Regions from separate parts of the Pedobacter sp. SG908 genome, predicted to be linked through region 2. Evidence: riboswitches for the same ligand, from Rfam matches in the RefSeq annotation. Region 2 holds a riboswitch; the other holds the start of a gene.
The links. A riboswitch is a leader RNA that binds a small molecule or an ion and turns the genes downstream of it on or off. The one in region 2 is predicted to bind S-adenosylmethionine.

Region 1 (8,248 bases), 770 kb from region 2:
AGCCGGACCAATGTATATTCCATCTGAGTAATTGCCAGAAGGAAGCGATACTGCCTGTGTGGCATATTCGCCGGTGATGTTGAGAAAACCTTTTGCACCTAATTTAAGTCCGATATTGGCATTGGTCCTGGTGGTTAATCCATCACCTCTACGCCGGATACTTTCAATGGTACTTGCGGTAATTTCATCGGCAGTATTTTTCAATACCACGTTGATTACCCCGGCGATGGCATCCGATCCGTATTGGGCCGCAGCACCATCGCGTAAAATTTCGATACGATCTATCGATCCCACCGGGATGGCATTCAGGTCGTATCCTGTAGCGCCATTGCCCAAACCACCCCAACTGATGTTGGAGCTTTTATGTCTTCTTTTGCCATTTACCAAAACCAACACCTGGTCTACCCCCAGTCCTTTTAACTGCACGGTAGAAGTTGCCGATGCGGCATCGCCACCACCCGAAACCGAAGAGTGAAAAGATGGCGAAACATACTGGAGTAATTGCGTTACGCTGGCCTGTGGGGAGGTCTGTTGTAATGTTTTTAAATCGATCACATCAACTGGAACAGGCGAATTGAGTTTGGTACGATTGGCATTCCTTGAACCTACAATCTGCAATTCGGTTAAAGTGTTGTCGGCCTGTTCGAGCGAAACGTTCAATTTCGTAGATGATCCAATTTCGATGGTAGCGGTTTTATAACCGATATAAGAAACCTCGATAAATCGCCCGTTTTTGGTAGAAATTTTAAATACTCCATCCTTATCGGTAACGGTAGAACCATCGAGCCCTTTGATCTTTACAGATACTCCTGGTAATGGCGTTTTATCTTCTGCAGAAACAACCAGCCCCGTGATGATTCTTTGCTGGGCAGCTAATTTGGAGTAAGCGACTGTAGTTAACAGCAATATTAAAAGTAGTTTTATCTTCATTTTATTTATTTTGGAATAGACATACCAATGGCCATCCACCTTATTTTGAGTGGAAAAAATGTGTTAAAAATTAAGTTTTAAAGGTTTTTGATCTGGCTATGCCTATTTAATCATTTTTGTTTTTGAATCTATCATCGGTTAGCGAAAGTAAAAAAGCCTCTATATCGTTTATTTCAGTTTCGCTCAAGCCTAACGGTTTATTTAAAGAAAGATCCCTGTTTTTCCCATTTTTGATTACCGCATCTGGGTTATTGTAATATTGGATTACTTCTTTTAGTGTTTTAAACATTCCATTGTGCATGTATGGTGCCGTAATGCCAACGTTTCTTAAACCAGGTATTTTAAAATGCCCTTTATGCTCAGGGTTGTGTGTTACCTCAAATCTGCCCTGGTCTTTTAGCTCTAATTCATTAAATAACCCAATTCCTTTAAAACGGTCGGCGGTAAAATCTTCGCCCGAATGGCAATTGTTACAATTGGCTTTTCCGATGAACAACATTCTGCCTCGCTTTGCATTTTCAGATATAGCTTTGTCATCACCATTAATATACCGATCGTAAGGGCTGTTTGCGGTTTCTAATGTTCTTTCGAAAGAGGCAATGGCCAGTAGCAAATTCTTTTGTGTAGGCGGAGAATTGAAAATCTTCTGGAATAACACTGTATAATCCTTATCTTTTTGCAAGCGATCAATGGCATCGGCAATGGGCAGGTTCATTTCTACCGGATTGATGATGGGCTGCAAAGCCTGATCTTCCAAAGAAGCAGCTCTGCCATCCCAAAATAAGTTTGGCCTGCCTGAAAGATTAGTTACCGACGGCGAATTACGCGTTCCTTTGGCTCCCCCTACGCCTAAACTCACGGCGCTGGTGTCTGCAAAAGCAAACTCTGGTTTATGGCAAGAGGCGCAACTAATGCTTTTATCTTTAGAAAGGATCGGATCAAAAAACAGTTTTTCGCCCAAACGTTCTTTGCTGTTAATTACAGCTGGATCGTCTGCACCGAAGCCCGCCATTAGGATCACTAACACGATAAGGCTTAGGGGAATTATGAGTTTGCTTCTTTTCATTGTTTTATTCGGTTCGGATCAATTTGTCGTCAATGCTGAATTTAGTTCAGCATATTTTCCGCATGATAGACCCTGAAATGAATTCAGGATGACGACTTTAAGGATTCTTCACTGGCGTTTAGAATGACAACCAGATATATAGCTAGCGGCAGGGAGAACCACACATCCTCCCATCACCCCTAACCTTAACAAGAGATTCTTTAATTATTAGCAACAAGCTGTACATTCAGTTCAAAATCGTCATAAATGGCTTTGTCGCCCAGGTTTTCAAAAAAGCTTTTCGACCTGAATTTGATATCGTACTTGGTTCTATCGACCGTAATTTTTGCATTGGCAATTACTTTATTACCTTCTTGTTTAACTGTTGCTGGAAAACTGATTTCATTCGTAATGCCTTTAATGGTGAGCTTTCCCTTAACATCATAAGTTCCTGCACCTGTACTTTTGGCAGAAGTGATATTGAATGTAGCTTTATCAAACTTATCAACAGCAAAAAAATCAGCACTTTTTAAGTGCCCCAATAGTTTTGCATTGGTTTCTTTATCCGTTAAATCGGTAACCGCAATGGTTTTTGTATCGAGTTCGAAACTACCGCCTTTTAGCACTTTATTATCTAAAGTCAGCGATCCAGAAGTTACATTGATGGTGCCTGAATGTTCTCCAGTTACCTTTTTAGCTAACCATGTTAATTTACTTTGTTCAGGGCTTACTTTATAGTTTACCAATTTCCTTGATGTGGCTTCGGTAGCTACCTTTAGTTTAGGTTTAGGCCCGTTTAAAGCTATGAAAGATGAAGCTACAACTGTGGTAGCAATAAGTGCAATCGTTTTATACTGTAACATGTTATATATGGTATTTAGTTTTGGTGGTTTAGTTATTTTCCATTTGCTTGTGCCTCAAAATAGGCTGCTGATGGTACTGGTTCTGCGATTAATTCATCCAGAACTTTATTGAATTTTTTCTCGTAATCATCGTAATATTTACCTGTAACGGTACCAGTGTAACCCGTGTATATTTCGCGTACTTCTCCTTTTCTATCGATAATAATGGTGGTTGGATAAGCAATGAATTTGTTTAATGCCGGAAGTTTATCGGCAACCAATCTTTTATCGGCCAATCCGCCAAATAGGATATCGTATTTAATGTTGTATTTATCGCGAAGCTTTCCAAGTGTATATTTTCCATACTCAAGATCATCTTTCTGCTCGAAACCAATGGCGATGGCTTCTACCCCTCTTTTCGAATTTTTATTGAACCAAGGAGAAAGGAATACGGTTTGGTCGGTACAGTTGGGGCACCAGGTACCCACCAGTTCTACAATCACAACCTTGCCTTTATATTTATCATCAGTTAACGAAACAGGTTTGCCATTCAGATCGGGAAAAGTAAAAGCAAGTTTTTTAACACCTTCCTTTAAATGTGTTAGTTTATAAGGATCTGGCAATTCTGCCTTACTGTCTTTTACGCCGGTAAACTTTAAGTTATCGTAAATGCCCTGGCTAATTTCACCCGAAAGTGTACCGTCTTCGTTAATGGTACCCTTATAAATTTTAGGGCTTGGTCCACTAAAACCAGAAAGTACAAATTGGTTTCCCTGTACGGTACCTTCAAGCTCACGGCTATCGCCGGTTACCTGCATAATTACACCAGTAAGTTTATTTCCTTCTTGTTTTAATATGGCAACTTTGTTTGGAACAGCTTCTTTAGAAAAACCTTTAAACTCCCATTTACCAGTTAAATTGGCAACAGGTGCAACGTCTTTTCCCGGCTCAACAAAACGGTAAGATTTACCTTGCTCTGCAGTAAAAGGCAAAGCATTGCCCTGCAAACCCGGCACCAGGCTTCTATATTCGCCAGAGATCCGGCCATCACTTTCAATTTTGGCCACCAAAGCTGCATCGTAAGTATTCATTTTGATAAATAGTGAATCCTGTCCCAGGTATTTGATGTGGAAATCGTCTCTCCGCGTACCGTTTAACAGCGTAAACGTGGCATGCGCTGCATCTTTTCCTTTCAATTCGAAATTAAAAGGCACTTCTGTTTCAGCTACCTTAAAAACACCGCGCCAAATTCCTTCTTTTATAAATTTTTTGGCTGTTTTCGGTTCTTCATGCACCTTATTTACAGCAAAGGCTGTTGTAGAAATGAGCGATGCCAGTGCCAGCACCTGCATTTTAGCAAAGTAAGTTTTCATCTTGTATAGTTTTAAGTGTAGGTTAAAATATAGGCTGCAATGAAATACAGCCTAATATTTTGTTTATACTTAGTTTAGGTTATTTACTTTTTAGTGTTTCTGCTGAAGCCAGTTTTTCGGGTACTGGTTCAGCAATCAGCTCGTCGAGCACTTTGTTAAATTTGGTTTCGTAATCGTTAAAGTATTTTCCGGTTACGGTGCCTGTATAGCCGGTATAAATTTCTCTTACATTTCCTTTTCTATCGATAATGATGGTTGTTGGAAAAGCAATGAATTTATTTAGCGCAGGCAGTTTTTCAGCCACTACTTTTTTATCGGCAATGCCACCAAACAGGATATCGTAAGTGATACCATATTTCTCTTTCAATTTACCCAACGTGTACTTGGCATATTCGAGATCATCTTTTTGTTCGAAACCAATCGCAATGGCTTCCACGCCTCGTTTTTGGTTCTTTTTAAACCATGGCGAAAGAAAAACCGTTTGATCGGTACAATTTGGGCACCAGGTACCAATCGTTTCAATAATTACGACCTTACCTTTGTATTTATCGTCGCTCAAGGAAACATTTTTCCCTGTTAGATCTGGAAAGGTAAAATCAAGTTTTTTATAACCTTCTTTAAGAAAAGTAAGCTTGTAAGGATCAGGAAGCTCGGCATTTTCGTTGCGCTGGCCATCAAATTTCAGGTTTTTATAAATTCCGAAACCCTGTTCGCCAGTAATGCTGTTATCGTCGTTAATTTTTCCTTTTACAATAAAAGGGCTTGGTCCGGTAAAGCCAGACAACTCAAATTCATCACCCTGTACAGTACCTTCAAGCTCCCGTGTATCGCCCACAACAGTCATGATTACTCCGGTAAGTTTATTTCCATTCTGCTTTAATAAAGCAATAGATGCTGGTACAGCTTCTTTGGTATAGGTTTTTATTTCCCACTTGCCAGAGATATTGTGTTTTGGTGCGATATCTTTTCCAGGTTCTACAAAGCGGTAATTTTTACCATGCTCTGCTACAAAGGGAAGTGAATTGCCCCTGAAACCAGGTACCAGACTGCGGTATTCGCCTGATAAAGTGCCATCAGTTTCTATTTTTGCCACCAAAGCAGCATCGTAAGTATTCATTTTTACATAGATGGAATCATCGCCACGTCGTTCAACATGAAAATCATCACGTCTGGAGCCATTAATTAAGGTTAAAATTGCTGTTTGAGGGTTTTTACCTTTTAATTCGAAATTAAACGGCACTTTTGATTCGCTTACATTAAACTCACCCCTCCAAATCCCTTCTTTTGGGAATGGTTTTGCCACCCTGGCTGATGCAATGCCTCCCAGTAACAGGACTGAGGTGGTTAGGCATGCAATTCTTGAGGAAATTTTCATTTTCATAATCATCATTATTAGTTAAACACTATCGTTTTAGAGTTTTTAATAACAAGGCACAATTTCTCCCACAGAAAACCATATAGCACAGATACAGGCTGTTTAAACAACTGTTATGCTTTTAATGAAATCCCTAACAGGAAACGTGAGTTTACTTGTTATTGGTTAATTTATAATCTATTGCTAGATCAGTTTGAGCACTTTTTCCTATGGAAAGTTGCTAGAAGTTCAACGAGTACTGACTCTCCCTTCTTCTGTATAAATCAACTAATTAATGGTGGTGAATTAATTAGAGTAATAACCTAAACTAGTGGTGGTGATTAGTTTGGGCTGTTCCTGATACCCCGGCAACTTATTGACTTAAATACATGACCACCATAATATTCTATCAAAAGGCCCCGGGGTACCAGGATTTTTAAATAAGAATATCTGAATGAAAACCTTTAACAGGTGATCTGTATCTTAGCTTATATTAGCGGCAACAGCAGTTATACTGATCTGAATAATTGATCAGGGGATATGGCTGAGGTTGTCTGCGGAGTTTCATCTTGAACGTAAATTTGCTAGTGAACTATTATTTTTTTTTGTAAATGTATAAACTTCGTTTAATTTAAACAAGTATTCCTATAGATTTTATAGACTTTATTAGTAAACAATTGATTTACAGAAATATAATTTACAATTAAAGAAGAAATTGGACTGAGGGAATTATGCAAGGGCATAGCATTAGGCCGTTCGGAGAGGCAGGTATCTTAACAAGAAAGCAAAAGAGTAGTGATGATAGGTATACGCGAATCGTCATTTCCTTTCGCTAAGCAAAGGAAATGACGACCGATTTTCTAAATCAGTCTTTGTTAACGCAGTCAAGAATCTTTAACCTTAATTTATTGAATACTAAAGTCATCTTGTAAATCTAGTTGCATCCGATAACTATCGGATCACGATGGCGAGTTGTATGCGAGTAATCGTCATCCTCACCTTGTTTCAGGATCTACCTGCAATTTATTTTAAATACACAAACAACTAAAAACCAATAAATTATACCATAAAACAAGCTCAACAATCAGAAATCTCACAAAAAAACTACTATTTCTATAGAAATTATAGTAATTAATTTTTACTTTTGCTGAGTCTTCTTCAAAAAGTGAATCTAAAGCTACTTGAAAAGACCATATAGTCATGTGGCCGAGTGGTTAGGTAAAGGTCTGCAAAACCTAGTACGGCGGTTCGATTCCGTCCATGACGTCTAATACTTATCAAGAAAGACGTAGGGAATGGCCCTTTGATGTCTTAGCAACCTGTTGCGTAACAAGGTGCTAATTCCTTCTGCAATGGCAGAAAAGATGAGTTTGAAAGCAGATTTCTTAACTGTTTTCGGCGAACAATCAATGGCCATCCCTTCCAAATTGGTAACCTAAACTTAATAATATGTCAGTTTATTTTGATTATCCATCCATCAGGGATTTTTTCGAGATCCACGGAAACACTTCCTGCGAAAAATTAGATGATTATGAACATTGTAAGGCAGAATCAGACCGGCTTTATAATGAACAGCTTAATGAGATCGATGAAGAAATTCTACATGATCAACCCAAAACCGACACCTAAAAATTATTCAAATCTTTTAAAAGCTCTCTTAAATAAACAAGCCTAAAATGTATTTAACACCACCTAGACTACTCATTCTACTTAAAACCTCGTTCATTATAGTTTTAACCTTTTTCCTCTTTTCACCCCAAACATGGGCACAATCGAAAGATCCATCCCCACTTAGTTTTCCTACACCTAAAAATATAGATCATATGCTGTTTTACCTCCAGCGTGATCCGAATACGAACACTTTAATTTATGCATTAAATCTCAAAGAAAACGGGACTATCAATACCGATGCTCCTATTCAGGTTTATTGGATCCGGTATGGTGAAAAAGGACAGAAAAAGGATCTCGGTTATATCCAACGCAAGTTTGCCTACGGTATCGACACGAAGGCCCTTGGAGCCGATAAATATGAATTTAGGTTTGTATCACACAAAAAATTACCATTTTACCTGCAAAAGTATAGCGATAAAAGCTATCACGTCTCGGTGACCATAAACAACCGAACCATTAGGGTTGCCCGATTATTTATCAGGATACAGGGTGGCAGTTTCTGGCTCCCAAATGTGAAGTATGCAGAGGTTGAAGGTATTGATGAAGCAACGGGTAAACCAATAGTTGAGCGGATAAGTGTAAAGTAAACTATTCTTCATTATATTTAGTTATCTTGTAATAAGGTCCTTCTACCCTGCTCAGGATGACAACCTCTTGAGACTTTTCTTATGGTAAAAACAAAGATGGTCTGTGAGACACAGACCATTGATTCACCTCGTTTATGACACAATTGATTATTTCGGCTCTTTTCTATTATCAATTGCAGTATTAAAAGTCTTATTAAATTCACCTTTTATCCACTGTACTTTTCCGTTCAAAGGTATAGATGGTGCAACAATGTAATTTCCGGTTTCGCTATCAAGGATTACCACCATGTTGTTGGCATTTACTTCCGTGTGATACCTTCTGCCGGTTTGGTCTTGTCCGTTTTTAAAACTGATGGCGGTGAACATCAATCCAGCGCCTAAAAATCCCAACAAAAGGGATTTTGCGTCTAATGTAATTTTCATATTCTTAAGATTTTTTGTGTGTA
Region 2 (8,248 bases):
AAATCCCTTGCAACTGGTTGGTGGTACCTTTATTGATATCGTAATTAGCCGATTTTATAGGATTGGTGGCCACAGCGCCCAGCAGCGGTTCGTTATAATCACCACTTGCAGTATACACTGCTTGTGTGGGAATGAGGAAGTTAGAACCAAATGAAGGATTTGCAAATGTAGAACCGCTAAGCGTACCATTTTGGGTAAAGGTACTTAAGTTGATATTGGCTTCGAGCGAAAGCCTGTTATTTACATTATGCTCGAGGTTACTTTTAAATGTGCCCCGTTTAAAGTCCTGTTGTATTTGCTGACCTTTTTGGTCAAATAAACCCGCCGAGATATAAAACTTGGTTTTAGCATCACCTCCCCTGGCAGTAAGCTGATAATTTTGAGTGTGTCCCTTACGGTAAGCAGCATCGTACCAGCTATAAGTTGGGGCTGCAGCCGGATCTGCACCAAAAATGGTCTTAACGCCTGATGGGCCAATAACCTGCGAACTGTTGGCGCCATAGCGGTTAACATATTCTTCGGTGTAAGTCGATAACCATTGCGGTCCATTAAGTATATCTAAACGATCTACCTCTTCGGCATAACCAAAATAGCTGCTGAAATCGAATTCGGTTTTACCGGCTTTACCACGTTTGGTAGTAATAATTACCACACCGTTTGCAGCTTGTGAACCATAAATGGAAGCCGATGAAGCATCTTTTAAAACATCTATGGTTTCAATATCATCGGGATTAATGTTACTGAGGATGTTGGATGTTGATAAGCTTCGGGATAAATCGCCTGAGTTGACCTGGATACCGTCAACAATGTATAATGGAGCAGTACTTGCATTAAATGAACCCGTACCACGGATTAGAACACTTACCGACGAGCCGGGTGTGCCCGAGTTGGTATTTACGCGTACGCCAGGCAATGTACCTTGCATAGCTCTATCGAAACTTACCAAGGGCACTTTTTCTATTTCCTTAGAAGAAATACTGGATACGGCCCCGGTAATATCTCTTTTTTTAATGGTTTGCCCAAATCCAGTTACCACCACTTCATCCAAACCAGTTGCGTCTGACTTTAAAGAGATATTGATTACCGTTCTGGCATTGATATTTTCGCGGATAGTAGCGAAACCCAGAAAGCTGAATTCTATGGTTTTGGCAGATGCCGGAACGACGATGGAATATTTACCGTTTGCATCAGTTTGCGAGCCTGCTTTTGTTCCCGGAATCCGGATAGATGCAGCCGGGATAGGAAGACCATCTTCGGCTGCAATAACTTGTCCAGTAATCACCTTACTTTGTGAAAATACAGGAAAGGTTACGACAAGGCATAGTATAATAAGCGAAAGTAATTTTCGTTTCATTTCTTTATGAAGATTAATAATAATTAGTGATGCCAAACGGCATTTATTTATTCGCCAGAGCCGATTTTAACACGGGCTGTTAAACCTTTAATATTAAAGTGTCAAAAAAATGTGCTGGCGTAAACGTGTATATAGCGTATATTTCTAATGGCTTAGAATATATTTTCGCTAATAAGTTGCAGAAACAACTAAACAGTTAGGATATTTTCATTATATTCGATTTTAAGTGATTAAATATTAATTCAGCATTAGTTGTCACATACCGTGATAAATCACTTATTCAGGGGCGGCCTCAATCGCCCCTGTTTTTTTATCCGGTAAACTTTTACACACTTTGCGTAAAAGCAGGTTTTATCATTTTCGGTTCTGTTTTTTATAAATTTTAATTAAAAGTGATTATTTGGTTTTAGCATCAAGTAACGAAGCTAATTTTTCTTTTAAAGCCTCGCCACGAAGTCCTTTAGCAACTATTTTTCCGTTTGGATCGATAAGGAAATTTGCCGGAATGGAACGGATTCCATATTGTTTGGCTACGGCATTATCCCAGAATTTTAAATCAGAAACGTGTGTCCAGGTTAACTGATCATCAGCAATGGCTTTTAACCAGGCCTCTTTTTTACCAGGCTGATCTAAAGAAACCCCTAAAACGGTAAAGCCTTTGTCTTTATATTGATTATAGGCAGCTACTACGTTCGGATTTTCTTGTCTGCAAGGACCGCACCACGATGCCCAGAAATCGACCAGAACATATTTACCTTTAAAATCAGATAATTTTACTGGCTTGTCGTTCACATCATTTTGTGTAAAATCTATAGCCTGAAGGCCTATTTTGGTGTTTTTTACCGCATTAAAATAGGTTGAGATGTCTTTGCCCGATTTGCTGTCTTTAAGGTTCTGACCCAATGCAGCATAAACCTTTTCTGCCTCAGGTTGAGCAGATTCGCTGGTTGCAATCTGGGAGATAGCTGTTAAACTTACGTAAGACTGCGGATTTGAACGGGCAAAATCGATATAAATGGGCTCCAGTTCTTTACTTGCAGCTTCGTAGCGCTTATAAATGGCCTCAGTTAAGGCTTTGTCTTTCTTTTGTTCGGCGGTTAATTTGCCAAATTCGCCATTTATTGCAGCCAGTTTATCCTGAACCGGCTTGGTTAAAGCCTTAAGTTTTTCATTATCGGCATTTACTTTCGACCCGCTGATCGATGCATTTTTTAAAGAATCGGCAGATACCAGCTGAATATTGGCAGGTTCAAGGTAAATGGACAAGAAATCGCGTTTTCCATTCTTTTCAGCGGGCTTTTTATATACCGAAGCCCTTAGCGGATCGGCGATCTCACCTTTAAAAGCAAAAGTGCCGTTTTTTAATTCAGTGGAGTCTAAAAACGATTTACCATCTTTCGAATAGCTCAAGTAAATTTTCTCATTCCCCTTATCATTTTTTAGGGTTCCGTTTAACGAGAATGGTTTTTGTGCCAGTGCAGCTAGTGGTAGTACAGCAACTGCAACGAGTAGTGTTTTTTTCATTTCAGTTTAATTTATGGGTGTATGATTAGGAATTATTTTTAAGCGTAAAGAAGATTTGGCCGTTCCTGGCGATTGTGGTAAAGGTTGTTCAATTGCGCAACCACTTCATCGATTTCAGCCTCGGTATTAAACCTGCTGAAAGAAAACCTGATTGTTTCTTCATTTTTACCAGTTCCCAATGCTTCAATAACATGCGATGAATGATTGGAAGAACAGGCGCTTCCTCCCGAAACAAATATGCCTGCCCTGTCTAAAGTTCGTAACAAATCTGCACCATTGGGCAATGCGGGTAATGAAACACTTAATACCGTAGATAAGCTTTTATCAGGATGATCTGAATAACCGTTAAAGTTTATTTCAGAAAGGCTTGTAAGCCCGTTAAGCAATCTTTTTTTAAGTGAATGGATATATGTTTCGTAAAGGTTTTGGTTATCATAGGCATGCTGAAGTGCCGCTGCCATCCCTACAATACCTGCTACGTTCTCGGTACCTGCCCGCTTTCCCGATTCCTGCCCTCCTCCCTTAATAAAAGCACGCAGATTAGCCGGTTCTTTTGCATATAGAAAACCAACACCTTTCGGCCCATGAAACTTATGCGCCGAGCCCACCAGAAAATCGGGCGCCAGCCGGCGGGTATTAATATCGATATGGCCAATAGTTTGCACCGTATCTGAATGGAATATGGCACCATGATGCTCAGCAAGATCGGCAATTTCTAAAATGGGATTCAAATTTCCTATTTCATTGTTACCATGCATCAAGGATATCAGCGCAGGTTCTTCATTTTTGAGCAAAGTATCCAGTTCAGTGAGCGATAATTTTCCCTTACTGTCATTTTCAAGATATACCAATCTGATTATTCCACTGTCTGCCAAAGCTTTAAGCGTATTTAAAACAGCATAATGCTCTAATCTGGAAGTAATAACAACCCGGATATTATGGTTATAAACTGCTGAAAGTAAAGCTGTATTATCGCCTTCGGTTCCGCCAGAAGTAAAGAAAATATTTCCTGGTTCTGTATATAAAGTATCCGCAATAATTTCCCTCGATCGCTCTACGGCTTCTCTGGCATACCTGCCTAAAGCGTGTGCCGAAGACGGGTTTGCAAATGATTCAAAAATAAAGGGCTTCATGGCTGTAAAAACCTCACTGGCAAGTGGGGTGGTCGCTGCATTATCTAAATAAATACTCATCTTTCAATTTTAAATCATCACTGCTTATTCAGATTTCCGGAGAAAGTTATTCTTATCTTTCCCTTACGGGAAGGATTTAGCACCTTATTTGGCAACAGGTTGCTAAGACATCATAGGGCCTTTTCCCTCCGTCTTTCTGGATAAGTCAAAAATATATTAACGGCACAAATGTATATAATTTCTATAGATTTTATAGTTTTTAATTTGATTTTTTTGTGCCAAGCTAATATTATGTATATAATTACAGCGTTGTGACATTAATAGACAAGATTTGAACTCTGCAATCACTGTTTTTCAAAACAGTTGATGAAAAACATTACCTTAGAACCGAACACATTAAAACACTGCCAGATTTTATCTAACCATTGTTTTAAGCTGTAAAAAAGTTTGACTGAACCGAAAAACATTTACTAGAAAAAAGTCAGCTGAGTAATGTAATACTGCATTATTTCCTTTTAACGGAATTTAGATATTGTTTCGTTTTATACCCGATAATTTATTAAGCCACAGCTAAATAATTGTTACAGCGCATAGTGATCTACACTGCCTCCCATTAAGGCAGTGTAATCCAACTTCATAAAAAATCACCCAAAACGATGGAATAACTTCTTAAAGGAATGATCGAAGATCATCTAGGTTAATACTTTAAGGCTTCAGTAATTCTAATACAGGTACTTCTACAGATTTAATTACTTTGTGTAGCGTGTCATTATTCTGCTCGAAAATTACAATTTCATTCTTGCCCTTTTTTAGCCAACAACCTGGTAGGTACAGCGTTTGTTGGGGACCAACGCTCCAGTAACGTCCTATATTTATTCCGTTAATAAACACGATACCTTTACCCCAATCACGCATATCAAGAAAAGTATCACCAGTTTTTGTTAGAGAAAAACTTCCTTCGTAAAAAGCTGGTCTTCCAACTGTTGCCGTATTTTTTGCCAAGGCTAAATTAGGCACAACCTCCATAGGCAACTTATACATATTCCAGTTTCCGCTAATAGTTTGTCCATTAATAATTACCGGAGAAATGATACCTTTTGTACTGTTAATGATTTTTGCCCCGTAGTTAATTCGTCCCATATTTTCAACTACAATATCTAAAACGGCATTAAAAGGAATGTCAATATCACAATCATATTTTTTATAATAGCTGTTTAATTCAGCAACCTTAGTTCCGTTGACATACACAATGGCATAATCACGCAAACCAGCCAACTCTAGTTTACCACTAATAGGCTGATTAAATTTTTTGCTGTACCAAACGTAGCCATGTCCTTGATTTAAAGCTTCAAAAGTTAAAGGATTATCGTCATTTACTGGTGTAATTTTACTTTTAATATCTTCCAAATCAACTGCTTTTGTTAAAATAATATCCGGAATAGCAATTACAGGAATTTTTGCCGGAACAGCTGGAGTTTCTGGCTTTTTCAGTAAATCTCTTAAAGCATTGTACTTTTCGGTAGCCCAACCAGCCTCACTAATTGGCGCATCATAATCATAACTGGTTAAATCTGGCTGAATATCATGTTTGTTATCATAATTTGCGCCAGATGTAAAACCGAAATTTGTACCTCCATGTACCATATAATAATTAAAAGATACGCCACCATCTAAATATTTTTGCGTTTGCTTAACCACTGCTTGCGTAGAAACTTTAGGAAAAGGCTCTGCCCAATGGGCTAACCAGCCAGGATAAAATTCTGCTACCATATAAGGTCCTTTACTACCATTGTATTTATTCACCAATTCCTTAAGCTTGGTTACATCATCTTCACCATTTGCAGTTGGTAAAGCTCCTGGTAATGCGCCACCCTCAAAAAGCCAGCTTCCGTCTGAAGTAAAAAATGGCACATTAAAGCCAATATCTTTTAACTGTTGAAATACAGCTGCGCTATACCTTTTATGATCTTCTAATGGAACATCCTTACGTTGAGCCACATAAGACCCAAATTCATTTTCGCCCTGCACCATTATGATTGGACCTCCATTGGTTATTAAAAGATTTTTAAGCTGTCCGTACAGTGCAGTAAAATAAGCTTTTGTTGCAGCTAAATATTGTGGATTATTGCCACGAATAATCATGCCTGGCACCTTTTGCAAAAACCATGGATAGCCGCCAAATTCCCATTCGGCACAAACATATGGGCCTGGTCTAAGGATCACAAGTAAACCCTCTTCTTGAGCAGTTTTGATGTATTCGGCGATATCTCGATTACCAGTCTTAAAATCCCAAACCCCGGGAGCAGTTTCATGGTAATTCCAAAAAACATAAGTAGCCACAGCATTTAAACCCATTGCTTTCATCATTCTCAAGCGGTGGCGCCAATAAGGTTTTGGAATGCGTGCATAATGCATTTCTCCACTATAAATTTGAATCGGCTTATCGTCTAACAGAAAATTACCGCCCTCAATAGCGAAAGTGTGTTTTGGATCTTGTGATTTAGTTTGCGCCAACAGATTATTTATTAAACAGATAAATATAAGCAATGGTAAAAATTTAATTTTCATATTTTTTTCGTCAGTAATGGTTGTTCTTAGTTAATTATATGCGAACTACTTGGAATAAAAACCAGTTATTTTAATATATTATCAATCAATTTATTTAGCTGAGAAACATTTATAGGCTTTAGCCTATAGGTATCAGCCGACTTTGTCCAGGCCACTTCCATGGCAAAATAATCGGGGCTATTGCTTTCCTTACCTTCCATCTTAGCTAATTGCTCCTTAATAAAGCGCTGCCAGCGGGACAGATATAAAGAGCCTAGCAAACCGCTCCATTCCTTATGCGCATAATCATGTAGATCTGTCTTTGGATTATTTTCGGGTCCCCAATAGGTTATCTGAATTTTTGCATTTCTTAAAGCCCTCTCTCTATCCGCTGGTGTTTTCGCAAAATTAATAGCCTGTTCCAACCAGCGGTTTAAAGAAAAGTACCTGCTTGAGCTCAACAATGAGTCCTGCTGGAGTATCAGTTTCTGGAATACAGCACTTTCTTTTTTAAATGCAACCGCATCTTTTGCCTGTATGGCCTCAATCATATTCTGATAACTTTTATCTCCTTTATTGGCCAATACCTGCCTCACGAGATCAATCTTATCTGTTTGATATGTTTCAACATTTGCATAATCATCACCAGCCGCTACAAAAAGTTTTACCGCTTCCAAAAAAAGTTCCGGATTATAATTTCTTTTGCGGGTTCCCCATGTTGAAACCGTTTTAATAGCAACACCAGGCCTTGCACAAAAAATAGATTCCGAAGGCCCTTCCTGATAAATTTCTGGACTGCTATAGGCTGTTTGCAACAATAACTGCCAGGCCTGGTCCATTTTTGAACTGCTTTTTCCATAGCGGTAGTCCTGATAGGTCTTAATCCAACTCTTTACTGATACAGGATTTTGATGCCAGCCAAGCTCAAGCATAAAATCGAAAGCTACCGGGTTATTGTTTATCCCCTCTGGAATAATACCAATACCCGCTAAATACTGTCCATACTCGCTCCCTTTAGCTCTGTTCACTTCATCTGAAAAGCGTTGAAGCTTACCATATAAACCATTCTTTTCCCCGAAATTACTTACGTTACTCCAAACAAATGGAGTTCCATTATAGCCTTTTCTTTTTTCCCAGTTATTGGTGTTTTCTCCAAATAGTTCAATCACTAACGTTTTCTTTTTATCTAAACCATTAAGTAGCGCTTCAGAAGGATTCGATTGCCACCCCTGCAGTACCCAGCTACTGCCTGAGAAGTGCTGATCCATTTTTCGTTGTATAATGGTAGCTGCCGTACTCACATCAACCCCTTTGGAGTTTCCACCCTCATGAAAAGGATCTCCGCCAAAAAAGTGAAGATCAGCTCCATAAAGCTTCTTCATTTCTGTGTAATAGATATCAGCTACCTGACTAAAGGCTGTATCAGTAGGAATTAGAAAATCAGGGCGTGTAAAACCTCCAGCCCACTTACCCTGGTCTATCACGCCCGCTTTCATCTTGTTTTTAAGGCTTGTTGGAACCATGCCATAAAACCCTTGCATTACGGGCTCAATCTTTAAGTCTCTCATACGCTTAATGATCTGTTGTTCTAATTTGGCCTGTTGATTAATTACACTCTGAGTAATCGGGCCTCCCCAGCCTTCCAGGTTTCCCATTAACCACCACGCACTAAAAGCAGGATCAGCTATGA

Region 1: linked by a shared signal. The riboswitch ahead of FHT21_RS04330 (TlpA disulfide reductase family protein) and the one ahead of FHT21_RS00960 (cysteine desulfurase family protein) in region 2 are both predicted to bind S-adenosylmethionine.

The regions. Positions count from the first base shown of each region.
Region 1 is NZ_JAAOYY010000001.1:1,003,615-1,011,862, reverse strand. It holds gene FHT21_RS04350 (TonB-dependent receptor) at 1-930, opposite strand, end outside; gene FHT21_RS04345 (cytochrome c peroxidase) at 1,037-1,996, opposite strand; gene FHT21_RS04340 (YceI family protein) at 2,197-2,838, opposite strand; gene FHT21_RS04335 (TlpA disulfide reductase family protein) at 2,871-4,190, opposite strand; gene FHT21_RS04330 (TlpA disulfide reductase family protein) at 4,270-5,571, opposite strand; SAM riboswitch class I at 5,733-5,830, opposite strand; tRNA gene FHT21_RS04325 (tRNA-Cys) at 6,741-6,811, shown strand; SAM riboswitch class I at 6,816-6,915, shown strand; gene FHT21_RS04320 (hypothetical protein) at 6,994-7,173, shown strand; gene FHT21_RS04315 (DUF4833 domain-containing protein) at 7,221-7,802, shown strand; gene FHT21_RS04310 (hypothetical protein) at 7,950-8,225, opposite strand.
Region 2 is NZ_JAAOYY010000001.1:236,164-244,411, reverse strand. It holds gene FHT21_RS00970 (TonB-dependent receptor) at 1-1,354, opposite strand, end outside; gene FHT21_RS00965 (TlpA disulfide reductase family protein) at 1,751-2,878, opposite strand; gene FHT21_RS00960 (cysteine desulfurase family protein) at 2,917-4,071, opposite strand; SAM riboswitch class I at 4,121-4,218, opposite strand; gene FHT21_RS00955 (beta-galactosidase family protein) at 4,717-6,579, opposite strand; gene FHT21_RS00950 (alpha-N-acetylglucosaminidase) at 6,645-8,248, opposite strand, start outside.